Regions from separate parts of the Streptomyces sp. NPDC031100 genome, predicted to be linked through region 2. Evidence: predicted binding sites of a transcription regulator. Region 2 holds the regulator's gene; the other holds the start of a gene.
What was found. The regulator HrcA, encoded in region 2, represses chaperone genes, less so after heat shock. The targets are predictions, from matches to a motif close to TTNGCACTCNGNNNNNCNGAGTGCNAA.

Region 1 (7,667 bases), on a different contig from region 2:
GACCGGGTCGATCCGCAGCGAGGGGAGGATGATCCCCAGGTCGTGCAGGGCCGAGCGCAGCCGTTCGACGGCCTCCTCCGCGGACCGGGCGGGCCGCTCGTCCGTCCTCGTTTCCTTGCTCTCCATTGCGCCAATCCCTCCACGCTGAGTATTCAGGTTCACTACACAGCGTGGCCGCAACTCCTCTAGCCTGGCAAGATACGGCGTCCCAACAACCCCGCTTGTAGGACCAGGGAGTTGCCATGGCAGGACCGAAGGACCTTGATCCCTCGTCGTCGCCACGCGCGTTGTTGGGCGCGGAGTTACGGCATGCGCGGGAGCGGAAGGGCCTGAGTCAGGCGGAGTTGGGCCAGAGGCTGTTCGTGAGCGGGTCGTTCATCGGGCAGTTGGAGGCGGGGACTCGGCGGATGCAGCCGGAGTACGCGGCGTTGCTGGACGAAGTCCTGGACACAGGGGGCTTCTTTGCGCGGAACTGCAATGCGGCGGCCAAGTCGAAGTATCAGCACCACTACGCAGACGTAGTGGAGGCCGAGGCTCTGGCCACGACGATCAGGCATTACGTTCCGCTCCTGATCCCCGGACTGCTCCAGACGCCCGCGTACGCACGGGCCGTGGACCAAGTGTGGGCGGCGATGACGCCGGAGGAGACCATCAACGAGTGGGTGGAAGGCCGTTTGGAACGGGCCCGTCTGCTCGATCACCCAACAAAGCCCGTGTTGTGGGCGGTGCTTGACGAGGCGGCGCTGCGCCGGGAAGTCGGTGGCCCGGCGGTGATGGCGGAGGCACTACGCCATGTCGCCGGCCTGGCTCGCCGGAACCGGATCGTCATGCAGGTGGTGCCGTTCAGCTCGGGCGCACACACGGCGATGCAGGGCGCTCTGAAGCTGATGGAGTTCGAGGACGCCCCTCCGCTGGCCTACATGGAAGGGCTGAGCACTGGACGACTGGAGGACGACCCGGCCACCGTCGCCCGACTGAGGTTCGTGTACGACCTGCTCGTGGCCTCAGCGCTCTCACAGACGAAGTCCCTGGCGCTCATTGAGGCGTTGGCAGAGGATTACGTACATGAGGAACATCCCTGACCGCGGCCCGAGCACGGCCGTATGGATCAAGTCGAGCTACAGCGGCGGCGACGAAAACTGCCTCGAAGTCACCCGCGGCTTCCCCACCCTCATCCCCGTCCGCGACTCAAAGAGGCCCCACGGCCCGAAGCTCGCGTTCCGGGCGGAGGCCTGGTCGGTGTTCGTCGAGGCGTTGAAGCGAGCCTAGTTTCCAAGTGGCCGTTGGGGCCGCCCGCTTCTTTGCCAGTGTCGTGCTTCCACGGCCCGCCTCAAGGGCGCTGCGCGTCGCCTTCGGCGATGGGCCTGCGGCCCACCCTTGACCCGGGCCGCTCCAGCACGGGTGAGAAGCGAGCGAGCGGCCCTGAAAGGCGGGTGCCCGGCCGGTGTTCGCGATCCCGGTCGGCTGCGCAGTGGCCCTTCGCCGACGGGCGCGCTCGCATCTCGCCTGCACGCCGGGCCGGCTTGGCGGCTGCGGGTGAGTGGGCCAAGGAAACGGGAGGTTCGGAGGTTCGCAGGCAGGAAACCTGGCAGCCAGTCGGGCCGATGGGCCTGAGTGGTGAAAGTGTTCCACCCAGCCTCGTCGGACCTGCCCGGCCGGGGCCCCTTCACCAAGGGTAGGTGGAACAGATGCACCACTCACCAGGTGACGCGAGCCTGAAGGGGCCTGTGTGACGGTCGAGACGTGGACGGGGCGCGAGGGGTCCCGGTCCCGGCCTTCCCCCACAGCTGGCGCGACCTGGCGCGACCCACCCACCGGCCGCAAGCCGCTACGCCGAACCGGCGTGCAGGCGAGACGCGAGCGCGCCCCCGTCACCCCGGCCCAGGACGCAGCCCACCCAAGGGCGTACGCCCTGAGTCGCCCACTGCTCCCCGGCCGCCCGCTCGCTTCTCACCCGTGCTGGAGCGAGCCGAGTCAAGGGTGGCCCGGAGGGCCATCGCCGAAGGCGACGCGGGAGTGGAGCGCAGCGGAACGGGAGCGCCCTTTACTCGGCTCGCGGAAGCACGACACTGGCCAAGAAGCGGGCGGCCCAACGGTCACTGACCAACTCCCGAGGCTCAAGCACCAAGCCCCGAGCTTCCTTTCATGGAATGGGTGGGGGTTCAACCCACCCTCCCACCCTGCGAGTTGACTTCCCGCATTCGACTTGCCACGCACAGTCACGAGGCTCTAGCGTGCCCGCATAACGAACAGCCCCCGCCAGGTGCGCGAACACCTGCGGGGGCTTGACCTACGAGATCGGAGAAAGCGATCCCGTGGCTGACGCCAAGCTTAGTGCTGCCCCCCTGCCCGCGCACGCGTCCCCGCACCCGATGGCCAATCCGGGTTACGGCAAGCGCTCCGCACCGGACCAACTCACCCGCACCAACCACGACTTCGCGCACCTCCCGCCCCGCGAAGCCGCCATCGCCGCGTACATCGACCGCCTTCCCGACGGCGCCGACATCTCCGTGAAAACGCTGGCCAAGACGCTCCCGTACGGCCAGTGCGCACTCCGCACGGCCCTCAACCGGCTCCAGGCGACAGGCCACTTACGGCGAGGAAGGGAGCGGCTGGAGACGAAGGACGGCAGCTCGCGCTGGATCACCCGATCGTGGTGGTCCCGTACCGCACGCGACGACGGCTGGTGGGCGGCCTTCACGCGCGGCGACGTACCAGAGGACCCACCCGAACGGCCCGGCCCCACCCGCTCCCGTGCCCACATCCTCCTCGCCGCCCTGGGCCGAACGGCCCCGGTCCTGTCCCTCTCCGCCGCCGACTGCGCCGCGCTCGCCCCGCTCCTGACGGAGTGGTTCGCACGCGGAGCCACCGACGAGACCGTACTCCGCGCCCTGACCGAGGGCCTGCCCACCCCGGTCCACCACCCGGCCGCCCTGGTCCGCCGCCGGCTGATCGACAAACTCCCGCCGGAACCGGTCCGCCGCCCACCCCGCCGGGTCCTGGAGTGCGCGGAGTGCGGGGTGCCGGGGCGGCCGGAAGCACTGCCGGGGGGCGTGTGTGGCGACTGCCGGGGCGAACACGCGCCGTCGCACTCCAACGCGCCCCTGCCCACTTCAGCGGTCCAAGTCCACGCAGCGGAGATCCGCGCTGCGATGTCCCTCAGACGACGAGAAAGGGCACCCGTATGACAGCTTCCACGGTCCGACATGACCACTCAGGGGCACGATGGAGGGGAGGAGGCGACGCCATGACCCCTGACACCGAAGAACACCCGCAGATGTCCGTCGAGGACTTCGAGGAACTCGTCCGCAGGGCTCCTAGGGAACTGCGGTACCGCCTGGAGTTCCTCGGCGGAAGGCTGTGCGTTCGGCACGGCCCGCTCGACGTCGAGGAGTTCGAGGAGTTGGCCGCAGTGGCACCCGAAACCGTGCGGCTTGAGTACATCAACGGAAAAGTCGAGGTCAAGGCAGTGCCGGACGGCAACCACCGCTCAATCTTCATGTGGCTGTTGCGCCAGTGCATGCAGCACCGTCCCGACCTCGATCTCGTACCCGAGTCCGGTGTCAAGGCTGAGGCATACCGCAAGGGCCGCGCCCGCACGGACGGGACCCTCGTACCGGTGGACCACTTCACAGGCGATGGCGAGTGGTCGAAAACCGACGGTGTTCTCATGGCCGTGGAGATCACCTCCCACGACCGCGACACCGACCAGCGTGACCGCATCGACAAGCCCACCGGCTACGCGGCGGCCGGCATCCCCGTCTACCTCCTCATCGACCGCGACAGCAACACAGTCGTCGTCTACAGCGAGCCCAAGGACGGGCAATACCAGCGGTCTCCGTCCTACCCGTGGGGCACCACTGTCGAGCTGCCGCCGCCCGTGAGCATCACCCTCGACACCGAGCAACTCAAGCGGTACGCCGACTGACCTCAGTAAACGCCCGAGGGCGGCACCCCCAGCCACAAGCTGGAAGCACCGCCCTCGGTCGATGGGACAGGCGATCAACCGTCAGGTCGATCAGAAGTCCATGTCACCGCCCGGCATGCCGCCCGGAGCAGCCGCGGCGGCCTTCTCCGGCTTGTCGGCGATGACGGCCTCGGTGGTGAGGAACAGCGCGGCGATGGAGGCGGCGTTCTGCAGGGCAGAGCGGGTCACCTTCGCCGGGTCGATGATGCCCTCGGCGATCATGTCGACGTACTCGCCCGTGGCGGCGTTCAGACCGTGGCCGACGGCCAGGTTGCGCACCTTCTCCACGACGACGCCGCCCTCGAGACCACCGTTGACGGCGATCTGCTTCAGCGGAGCCTCCAGCGCGAGCTTCACGGCGTTGGCGCCGGTCGCCTCGTCACCCTCGAGCTCCAGCTTCTCGAAGACGCCCGAGGCCTGCAGCAGGGCCACGCCACCACCGGCGACGATGCCCTCCTCGACGGCGGCCTTCGCGTTGCGGACGGCGTCCTCGATGCGGTGCTTGCGCTCCTTGAGCTCCACCTCGGTGGCGGCACCGGCCTTGATGACCGCGACACCGCCGGCGAGCTTCGCCAGGCGCTCCTGCAGCTTCTCGCGGTCGTAGTCCGAGTCGCTGTTCTCGATCTCGGCGCGGATCTGGTTCACCCGGCCGTTGACCTGCTCGGAGGAGCCGGCACCGTCGACGATGGTGGTCTCGTCCTTGGTGATGACGACCTTGCGGGCGCGGCCCAGGAGGTCCAGGGTCGCGTTCTCCAGCTTGAGGCCGACCTCCTCGGAGATGACCTCGCCGCCCGTGAGGATGGCGATGTCGCCGAGCATGGCCTTGCGGCGGTCGCCGAAGCCCGGGGCCTTGACGGCGACGGACTTGAAGGTGCCGCGGATCTTGTTGACGACCAGGGTCGACAGGGCCTCGCCCTCGACGTCCTCGGCGATGATCAGCAGCGGCTTGCCCGACTGCATGACCTTCTCGAGGAGCGGGAGCAGGTCCTTGACGGAGCCGATCTTGGAGTTGGCGATGAGGATGTACGGGTCCTCGAGCGACGCCTCCATGCGCTCCATGTCGGTCGCGAAGTAGGCGGAGATGTAGCCCTTGTCGAAGCGCATGCCCTCGGTGAGCTCGAGCTCCAGGCCGAAGGTGTTGCTCTCCTCGACGGTGATGACGCCTTCCTTGCCGACCTTGTCCATGGCCTCGGCGATCAGCTCGCCGATCTGGGTGTCGGCGGCGGAGATGGACGCGGTGGAGGCGATCTGCTCCTTGGTCTCGACGTCCTTCGCCTGCTCGAGGAGGGCGGCGGAGACGGCCTCCACGGCCTTCTCGATACCGCGCTTGAGAGCCATCGGGTTGGCGCCGGCGGCTACGTTGCGCAGGCCTTCCTTGACCAGGGCCTGGGCCAGGACGGTCGCGGTCGTCGTGCCGTCACCGGCTACGTCGTCCGTCTTCTTCGCGACTTCCTTGACCAGCTCGGCGCCGATCTTCTCGTACGGGTCCTCGAGCTCGATCTCCTTGGCGATGGAGACACCGTCGTTGGTGATCGTGGGGGCGCCCCACTTCTTCTCGAGGACGACGTTGCGGCCCTTGGGGCCGAGCGTCACCTTCACGGCGTCCGCGAGCTGGTTCATGCCGCGCTCGAGGCCGCGCCGCGCCTCCTCGTCGAACGCGATGATCTTGGCCATGTGAAGTGGTCCCTCCAGGACTGGGGGTGATTCCTTCGGACCGCGCCCGCGCCCGCGACGGACGGCTCGCCGACCTGTGGTTCCTTGCCCCACCTGGCCTGCGGGCCTCACCGACCCGGTCCTTCTTTGTCACTCTCACCTTCAGAGTGCTAACGCCAATGATTAGCACTCGGCACCCCCGAGTGCAAGCGCCTCGGGGGTGACGGAGGGGGTACTCAGCCGCGCGCGAACACGGGGGCGGCGGGCATGACGAAGGGCCCGCACCCCAGGAGGTACGGGCCCTTCGAAGATGAGCAGTAGAACGTCGCTGTCAGTCGACGCGTGCTTCAGCTGGTCGCCAGCCGGACCATGTCCGCCTGCGGGCCCTTCTGGCCCTGCGAGATCTCGAAGTCGACCCGCTGTCCCTCTTCCAGGGTGCGGTAACCGTCCATCTGGATCGCGCTGTAGTGGACGAAAACATCCGCACCACCGTCGACCGCGATGAAGCCGTACCCCTTCTCCGCGTTGAACCACTTGACGGTGCCCTGAGCCATGCCTAACTCCCCTATTACTGGCCCTTGCACAGATCCACACTTCGCGGACCCGGGTCAGACCTCACCCCCCATTGGTCGGGGGCGTGCGCCGGAACGCGTCGACCGCGGCTGAATGTATCTGTCCAACTGCCGTCTGCAACAGGTCAATCGGACGAGAATTCTGGACGAGCCCGGTCCGGAATCTGCCGAGAATTCGTCCGAATTCAGGGCAAGTCGGGCTCCACAAATGGCGCGAATGCCGCATATCGCCCGCACACTTTGGCTACTTCTCATCGGGGCGGACGGCATGTTTCCGAGGCTTGCGACCCGCAAGCCCGGAGCGCGTTCCCCAACTGTACCGCGCTCAATCACACAGAATTGCCCCCTCCGCTTCTCTCACGGAGGGGGCAATGGGATGAACATTCAGTGACCGGGGTTACCGAAGGTAATGATCGGTCATTCTGTCAGCCGCCGGCGACGGCCGGAATGATGGAGACACCGGCGCCGTCCGGGGTCGCGGTCTCCAGGCCCTGCTCGAAACGCACGTCGTCGTCATTGACGTACACATTGACGAACCGACGCAGCTTGCCCTGGTCGTCCAGCACGCGGGCGGCGATCCCGGTGTGGTTCTTCTCCAGGTCCGCGATGACCTCGGAGAGGGTCGCGCCCTCGGCGGCGACCTCGGCCTGGCCGCCGGTGTAGGTGCGCAGGATGGTGGGGATGCGAACGGTCACGCTCATGCGAGGCCAGCCTCTCGGAAGGAGTCCAGGGTCGGGCGGATGGTGGCGGTGAGGCCGGTGCCGGCCACCGCGTCGAGGGTCTTGAGGCCGTCACCCGTGTTGAGGACGACCGTGGTCAGGGACGGGTCCAGGACGCCGTTCTCGATCAGCTTCTTCGTCACGCCGACGGTCACACCGCCGGCGGTCTCCGCGAAGATGCCCTCGGTCCGGGCCAGCAGCTTGATGGCGTCGACGACCTGCTCGTCCGTCACGTCCTCCACCGCACCGCCGGTACGGCGCGCGATGTCGAGGACGTACGGGCCGTCGGCCGGGTTGCCGATGGCGAGGGACTTGGCGATGGTGTTCGGCTTCTGGGGGCGGACCACGTCGTGGCCGGCCTTGAAGGCCGTGGACACCGGCGAGCAGCCCTCGGCCTGCGCACCGAAGATCTTGTACGGCCTGTCCTCGACCAGACCGAGCTTGATCAGCTCCTGCAGGCCCTTGTCGATCTTCGTCAGCTGGGAGCCGGAGGCGATCGGGACCACGATCTGGTCCGGGAGCCGCCAGCCGAGCTGCTCGCAGATCTCGTACGCCAGGGTCTTGGAGCCCTCCGCGTAGTACGGCCGCAGGTTGACGTTGACGAAGCCCCAGCCCTCGCCGGCCGGGTCGCCGATCAGCTCGGAGCAGAAGCGGTTCACGTCGTCGTAGTTGCCCTCGATGCCGACGAGTTCACCGCCGTAGACCGCGGCCATGACGACCTTGCCCTGCTCCAGGTCGTGCGGGATGAACACGCAG
Region 2 (7,667 bases):
GGTTCAGCCGCGCAGCAGGAGCCACTCCTGGAGTTCCACCAGGTTGCCCTCGGGGTCCTTGAGGTGGGCCACGCGCATGCGGTCGGTCATGGGGGCCGGGCCGTGGACCAGGGTGGCGCCGCGGGAGGTGATCTCCGCGCAGTAGGCGTCGAGGTCGTCGACGCGCAGCACGACCAGGGAGCGGTGGCCGTTGGCCGGCTCGGCCAGTTCGCCGAGGATCTCGGCCATCATCGACCGGTCCTGCAGCGCGATCCCGGCGGAGCCGGCGTGCGGGCTGAACTTCTCGTACGGGCCCTCGGTCGCGCCCGACTGCGGCTTGAGGCCGAGGACTTCGGCGTAGAAGCGGTAGCAGGCGGCGAAGTCGGTGACGAGGAGCCGTACCTGTGCGAGTTCCATCGTGTTCCCCCAGGTGTGTCAGGACCAGCGGCCGGTGCGGCCGAGGAGGAGGGCCGCGGCGGCGGTGCCGGCGGTGGAGGTGCGCAGCACGGTGGGGCCGAGCACGTAGGGCCGGGCGCCCGCCTGCGCGAAGAGCGCCAACTCCTCGGGGGACACTCCCCCTTCGGGGCCGACGACGAGCACGATGTCGCCCTCGGCGGGGAGTCCGGCGGTGGCGAGCCGCTCCTCGCCGCTCTCGTGGAGTACGGCCGCGAAGTCCGCCTCGGCCAGAAGTGAGGCAACCTGTTTGGTCGTCGCCGCGTCCGCGACCTCGGGGAAGCGGACCCGGCGGGACTGCTTGCCGGCCTCGCGGGCGGTGGCCCGCCACTTGCCGAGCGCCTTCAGACCGCGGTCGCCCTTCCACTGCGTGATGCACCGGGACGCCTGCCACGGCACGATCGCGTCGACGCCGACCTCGGTCATCGTCTCGACGGCGAGTTCGCCGCGGTCGCCCTTGGGCAGGGCCTGGACGACGGTGATCCGGGGGGAGGCCTCGGGTTCCTCGTGGACGGGCTCCAGGTCCGTGACCACCAGGCGGTCCTTGCCCTCGGCGGCCTTGACGACGCCCTCGGCCCAGCGGCCGCGCCCGTCGGTGAGGACGACGTCCTCGCCCGGCCGCAGCCGCTTCACGGAGACGGCGTGCCGTCCTTCGGGGCCGTCGAGCACGAACTCCGGCCCGATGCGGTCGAGTTGTTCCACCACGAAGACCGGGGCCGTCATCGCCCGTCACCTCCGGCCGACAACGCTGTCCGGGCGGCGGCGAGTTCGGCCGCCAGGACCTCCACCAGGTCCGCGGCCGGCAGCTCGCGGGCCATCCGGTGCCCCTGCCCCGCCCACAGCGCCATGCCCTGCGCGTCCCCGGCCTTGGCGGCGGCCTTGCGCAGCGGCGAGGTCAGGTGGTGGATCTCGGGGTAGGCGGCGGGGGCGTACGGGCCGTGCTCGCGCAGGAAGCGGTTGACCAGCCCGCGGGCCGGGCGGCCGGAGAAGGCGCGGGTCAGCTCGGTTCGGGCGAACAGGGGGTTGGTCAGCGCCTGCTTGTGCAGCGGGTGGGCGCCGGACTCGGGGGTGGCGAGGAACGCCGTGCCCAGCTGGGCCGCGCACGCGCCCGCCGCGAGGACGGCGGCGATCTGGCTGCCGCGCATGATGCCGCCGGCGGCGACGACCGGGATGCCCACGGCCTCCCGGACCTGCGCGATCAGCGAGAGCAGTCCGATTCCGGAGCCGTCGTTCTCCGGGATGTCCCGGTGGGTGCCCTGGTGGCCCGCGGCCTCCACGCCCTGCGCGATCACCGCGTCCGCCCCGGCCCGCTCGACCGCGCGGGCCTCCTCGGCGGTGGTGGCGGTGACCAGGGTGCGGGTCCCGGCCCGGCGCAGGGAGTCGAGGACCTCCCGGCTCGGGACGCCGAAGTGGAAGGAGACCACCGGCACCGGGTTGTCGAGGAGGACGGCGAGCTTGGCTTCGCAGCCGTCGTCCCGGCCGCTGTCGGGGTCGCCCAGCTCGGTCTCGTACCAGGCGGCCTCACCGGCCAGCTGGTGCGCGTAGACCTCGACGGCGCCCGACTCTGCATATTCGGGCTGGGGCATGAAGAGGTTCACACCGAAGGGCCGGGTCGTGAGCCCCCGCAGCTGCTTGATCTCCTGGTACATGCCGTCGGCGGTCTTGTATCCGGCGGCGAGGAACCCGAGACCGCCCGCCTCGGACACGGCGGCGGCGAGCTGCGGGACGGAGACACCGCCCGCCATGGGGGCCTGCACGATCGGGTGGGGGAAGAGATCGGTCAGTGCGGAGGACATGACGGCATGTTGTCACGTCCTCCGAACAAGTCCGAATCCGGGCTTCCCGCGGCATAGGACACTGGCATAAGGGGTGCCGAGGCACCCCTTCCGAGAGGCCTCAGCGCCCGTTGAACGCATCCTTCAACCGAGAGAACAGCCCCTGCTGACCCGGCTGGAACTGACCCTGCGGTCGTTCCTCACCGCGCAGCTTCGCCAGCTCGCGCAGCAGCCGCTCCTGCTCGGGGTCGAGCTTCGTCGGGGTCGTGACCTCGACGTGCACGATCAGGTCGCCCCGGCCGCCGCCGCGCAGATGCGTGACACCGCGGTTGTGGAGCGGGATCGACTGGCCGGACTGGGTGCCGGGCCGGATGTCGACCTCCTCCATGCCGTCCAGGGTCTCCAGCGGCACCTTGGTACCGAGGGCCGCCGCGGTCATCGGGATCGTCACCGTGCAGTGCAGATCGTCACCGCGCCGCTGGAAGGTCGGGTGCGGCAGCTCGTGGATCTCTACGTACAGGTCACCGGCCGGACCGCCACCGGGCCCGACCTCGCCCTCACCGGCGAGCTGGATCCGCGTGCCGTTGTCGACACCGGCCGGGATCTTGACGGTGAGCGTGCGACGGGAGCGGACGCGGCCGTCGCCGGCGCACTCCGGGCACGGGGTCGGCACGACCGTGCCGAAGCCCTGGCACTGGGGGCAGGGCCGCGAGGTCATGACCTGGCCCAGGAAGGACCGGGTGACCTGCGAGACCTCACCGCGCCCGCGGCACATGTCACACGTCTGCGCGGACGTGCCGGGGGCCGCGCCCTCACCGTTGCAGGTGTTGCAGACGACCGCGGTGTCGACCTGGATGTCCTTGGTCGTCCCGAAGGCCGCCTCGTCCAGCTCGACCTCGATGCGGATCATCGCGTCCTGGCCGCGCCGGGTGCGCGAGCGCGGGCCGCGCTGCGACGCCGTACCGAAGAACGCGTCCATGATGTCGGAGAAGTTGCCGAAGCCACCGGCCCCGAAGCCGCCCGCGCCGGCGCCGCCGGCCTGGGAGAGCGGGTCGCCGCCGAGGTCGTAGACCTGCTTCTTCTGCGGGTCCGACAGCACCTCGTAAGCGGCGTTGATCTCCTTGAACCGCTCCTGCGTCTTCGGGTCGGGGTTGACGTCCGGGTGCAGCTCGCGCGCGAGCCGACGGAACGCCTTCTTGATCTCATCCTGCGACGCGTCGCGGCGCACGCCGAGAACGGCGTAGTAGTCCGTGGCCACTTACGACTCCGCCAGGATCTGTCCGACGTACCGTGCCACTGCGCGTACCGCTCCCATCGTTCCCGGGTAATCCATGCGGGTCGGTCCGACCACGCCGAGCTTGGCAACCGCCTCGCCGCCCGAACCGTAACCGACCGACACGACAGAGGTGGAGTTGAGTCCCTCGTAGGCGTTCTCGTGCCCGATGCGCACGGTCATGCCCGAATCCCCCGCCTCGCCGAGGAGCTTGAGGAGCACGACCTGCTCCTCCAGGGCCTCCAGGACGGGCCGGATCGTGAGGGGGAAGTCATGTCCGAAGCGGGTGAGATTGGCGGTGCCGCCGATCATCAGCCGCTCCTCGTTCTCCTCGACGAGTGTCTCCAGCAGGGTGGAGAGCACCGTGGAGACCGTACCGCGGTCCTCGGACTCGAAGGCCTCGGGCAGGTCCTCGACCAGGCGCGGTACGTCGGTGAAGCGGCGGCCCGCGACCCGGCTGTTCAGCCGGGCCCTGAGGTCCGCCAGGGACGCCTCACCGAACGGCGCCGGGCAGTCGACCATCCGCTGCTCGACCCGGCCGGTGTCCGTGATCAGCACGAGCATCACGCGCGCGGGCGCGAGCGAGAGCAGCTCCACGTGCCGCACGGTGGACCGGGTCAGGGACGGGTACTGCACGACGGCGACCTGCCGGGTCAGCTGCGCGAGCAGCCGCACGGTCCGCGCCACCACATCGTCGAGATCGACGGCGCCGTCGAGGAAGTTCTGGATCGCCCGCCGCTCGGGCGCCGTCATCGGCTTGACGCCCGCGAGCTTGTCCACGAACAGCCGGTAGCCCTTGTCGGTGGGGATGCGCCCGGCACTGGTGTGCGGCTGCGCGATGAACCCCTCGTCCTCCAGGGCTGCCATGTCGTTGCGGACGGTGGCCGGGGAGACCCCGAGGTTGTGCCGCTCGGTCAGGGCCTTCGACCCGACCGGCTCCTCGGTGCCGACGTAGTCCTGGACGATGGCGCGCAGTACCTGAAGCCTGCGTTCACTCAGCATTCGCGCGCACCTCCAGCATGTCGTCCCCTCGGCCCTTCGGGTCGTCCGCCTGGCACTCTGCGTGTCCGAGTGCCAGCATTCCCGAGCCCAGTGTACGGGCGTGGGGTACTGACTGGGCAAGGTCGGTCGGGCCGATGGGGTCCCCCCGCTCGAGCGAAGTCGAGAGTGGGGGACGGTGGTACGGATAGCGTCGCGGTATGACGGTGACTTGGGAAGAGCTGGGCTGGGAGCGGCTGGCCCCCGGGGTCGGACGGTGCCGGCTGCCCGGCTGGGACTGCACGACGGGCCTGATTCTCGGGGAGGGTACGGCCCTGGTGGTCGACGCCGGCTCGAGCCTGGCCGAGGGCGCGCGGGTGCGGGAGCAGGCGCAGCGGCTGGCGGGGCGCCGTGTGACCCATCTCGCGCTCACCCATCCCCACTTCGACCACGTCCTCGGCGCGCCCGCGTTCGCCGGGGCGGAGGTGTACGCGGCGGTGGGCATGGACGCGGTGTTCGCGTACGAGCGCGAGGAACTGCGAGCGGATGCGATCAGGAACGGCCTGCCGGCGACGGACGCGGACGAGGCGGCGGCTGCGCTGACCCCTCCCCGCCACCTGGTCTCGGGCGAGTGGACGCTGGACCTCGGCGACGGCCGCCAGGCGCTGCTGGCCAACGTGGGCCCCGGCCACACGGCCCACGATCTCGCGGTCCTCGTCCCCGGCACCCCGGAGATCGTCTTCTGCGGCGACCTGGTGGAGGAGTCCGGCGAACCCCAGGCGGGCCCGGACGCCGTACCGTCGCAGTGGCCGGCCGCGCTCGACCGGTTGCTCGCCCTCGGCGGCGAGGACGCGCTGTACGTGCCCGGTCACGGAGCGGTGGTCGACGCGGCCTTCGTACGACGGCAACGCGACGAGCTGGCAGCACGTTTCGGCGTGTCGTGAGCGGGGGTCCGACGCTTCTCCTATCGTCATCCGAATGCGCCAGTACTCCGCCGACCTGACCCCGCCGTGGAAGAAGCCGAAGCCCGTCCCGGAGGTCCCGGCGGAGCCCGGCCTGGTGGTGGAGGAGCCGGGCACCGGGTTCTGCGGGGCGGTGATCCGCTGCGAGGCGGGCACGGTGACGCTGGAGGACCGCTTCGGCAAGCACCGGGTGTTCCCGCTGGAGCCGCGCGGGTTCCTGCTGGAGGGCAGGGTGGTGACGCTCGTACTGCCGTCGTCCTCGGCTCCGGTACGTCCCACCCGTACCGCATCCGGCTCGGTCGCCGTCCCCGGCGCCCGCGCGCGCGTGGCCCGCGCCGGCCGCATCTACGTCGAGGGCCGGCACGACGCCGAGCTGGTCGAGAAGGTGTGGGGCGACGACCTGCGCATCGAGGGGGTGGTCGTGGAGTACCTGGAGGGCGTGGACGACCTGCCGTCGATCGTGTCGTCCTTCGCTCCGGGCCCGGACGCGCGGCTGGGTGTCCTGGTGGACCACTTGGTGCCGGGCAGCAAGGAGTGGCGCATCGCGGAGTCGGTGACGAGCGAGCACGCGCTGGTGGTCGGGCACCCGTACATCGACATCTGGGAGGCGGTGAAGCCGTCGTCCCTGGGGATCGCGGGGTGGCCCCGGGTGCCGCACGGGCAGGACTGGAAGACGGGGGTGTGCCGGGCGCTCGGGTGGCCGTCGGAGAACACCGGGGCGGTGTGGGAGGCGATTCTGAAGCGGGTGGGGTCCTACAAGGATCTGGAGCCGGAGTTGCTGGGGCGGGTGGAGGAGCTGATCGATTTCGTCACGGGTAGCGGTGGGGCCTGACGTTGGGGAACGTGCCGAACTCGCTGGTGTCCAGTTCGAGTCCCAGAACCTCCACGGGGACTGCATCGCCGAATTTGATGATCTCCTGGCTCCGGTAGTCGGCATCCTCGCCCTGGCCGGCAGGCTTCGTCAGCAAGACGCAGTGCGCCATGATCGGGTCCAGGATGAGGTAGGCGGGGATCTTTCCTGCCGCGTAGATCGAGCGCTTGACCACGTAGTCCTGGTGGACGCTGGACTTGGAGACGACCTCGACGACCATCGTGATCAGCAGGGACGGCAGCAGGCGGCCTGAGCCGGGAAGCAGGTCACGCTCCACGACCACCAGGTCCGGTACCGGCTCGCTGGCCTCGTCCAGGATGTCCACGTCCTGAGTCTGAAGGCGAGACCAGCGCTGTCGCGGGATCTGGTCCTGTACATCGGCAACGATCATGTTGTGCACGATGTCAGGGCTGGCCATCATCACGATTACCCCCCGGAGAAGCTCGACCTTGGCGCCCTCCGGAGCCTCGAGCTCCTCGAAGAACTTGGTCATCCCACGCTCGTCCACAGCGGTCATCTCCGTGGCCCTCCACATCCGCCGCGTCCTTTTGGCGGCAGCCTACGAATCAGGTTAGGGACCGAACCGGCGTTCCGCACCGATTCACTCGCCGGAGTGATCAGTCCACCAGATCCCGCACCACGGCGTCCGCCAGCAGCCGCCCGCGCAGCGTCAGCACGGCCCGCCCCTCGTCGTACGGTCCCTCTTGAAGGAGCCCCTCCCTCAGCGCCTGCCGGGATGCCGCCAGCCCCTCCTCCTTCAGCAGCGACAGCGGGACACCCTCCCGTAGCCGCAGCTCCAGCAGGATCCGCTCCACCCGCCGGTCCTCCTCCGACAGCAGCTCACGCCCGGCCCCCGGCGACCGCCCCGACGCCAGCGCCGCCGCGTACGCCCCCGGGTGCTTGACGTTCCACCAGCGCACCCCGCCCACGTGCGAGTGCGCCCCGGGGCCCGCGCCCCACCAGTCCGCACCCCGCCAGTACAGCTCGTTGTGCAGGCAGCGCCCGGCCTCGGACGTGGCCCAGTTCGACACCTCGTACCAGTCGAAGCCCGCCGCCGACAGCCGCTCCTCCGCGATCAGGTAGCGGTCGGCGTGGACGTCGTCGTCCGTCATCGGGACCTCGCCCCGGCGGATCCGGCGGGCGAGCTGGGTGCCCTCCTCCACGATCAGGGCGTAGGCGCTGATGTGATCCGGGCCCGCCCCGATCGCCGCGTCCAGCGAGGCCCGCCAGTCGTCGTCCGACTCCCCCGGCGTGCCGTAGATCAGGTCCAGGTTGACGTGCTCGAAGCCCGCGGCCTTCGCCTCCCCCACGCAGGCCTCGGGGCGCCCCGGGGTGTGCGTGCGGTCGAGCACGCGCAGCACATGCTGCTTCGCGCT

Region 1: groL (chaperonin GroEL) is a predicted target of HrcA. The motif match lies at 5,804-5,830, and genes of this name have one in related genera.

Annotation. Positions count from the first base shown of each region.
Region 1 covers NZ_JBVIGN010000008.1:177,223-184,889, reverse strand. Annotated here, with positions in the region: gene ACZ5DS_RS23455 (hypothetical protein) at 1-126, opposite strand, end outside; gene ACZ5DS_RS23450 (helix-turn-helix domain-containing protein) at 243-1,082, shown strand; gene ACZ5DS_RS23445 (DUF397 domain-containing protein) at 1,066-1,269, shown strand; gene ACZ5DS_RS23440 (hypothetical protein) at 2,373-3,188, shown strand; gene ACZ5DS_RS23435 (Uma2 family endonuclease) at 3,248-3,928, shown strand; gene groL (chaperonin GroEL) at 4,019-5,641, opposite strand; gene ACZ5DS_RS23425 (cold-shock protein) at 5,968-6,174, opposite strand; gene ACZ5DS_RS23420 (MoaD/ThiS family protein) at 6,618-6,893, opposite strand; gene thrC (threonine synthase) at 6,890-7,667, opposite strand, start outside.
Region 2 covers NZ_JBVIGN010000023.1:40,553-48,219, reverse strand. Annotated here, with positions in the region: gene ACZ5DS_RS40830 (VOC family protein) at 4-396, opposite strand; gene ACZ5DS_RS40825 (16S rRNA (uracil(1498)-N(3))-methyltransferase) at 415-1,155, opposite strand; gene ACZ5DS_RS40820 (nitronate monooxygenase) at 1,152-2,228, opposite strand; gene dnaJ (molecular chaperone DnaJ) at 2,329-3,465, opposite strand; gene hrcA (heat-inducible transcriptional repressor HrcA) at 3,466-4,482, opposite strand; gene ACZ5DS_RS40805 (MBL fold metallo-hydrolase) at 4,680-5,402, shown strand; gene ACZ5DS_RS40800 (DUF3097 domain-containing protein) at 5,437-6,252, shown strand; gene ACZ5DS_RS40795 (Uma2 family endonuclease) at 6,230-6,808, opposite strand; gene hemW (radical SAM family heme chaperone HemW) at 6,909-7,667, opposite strand, start outside.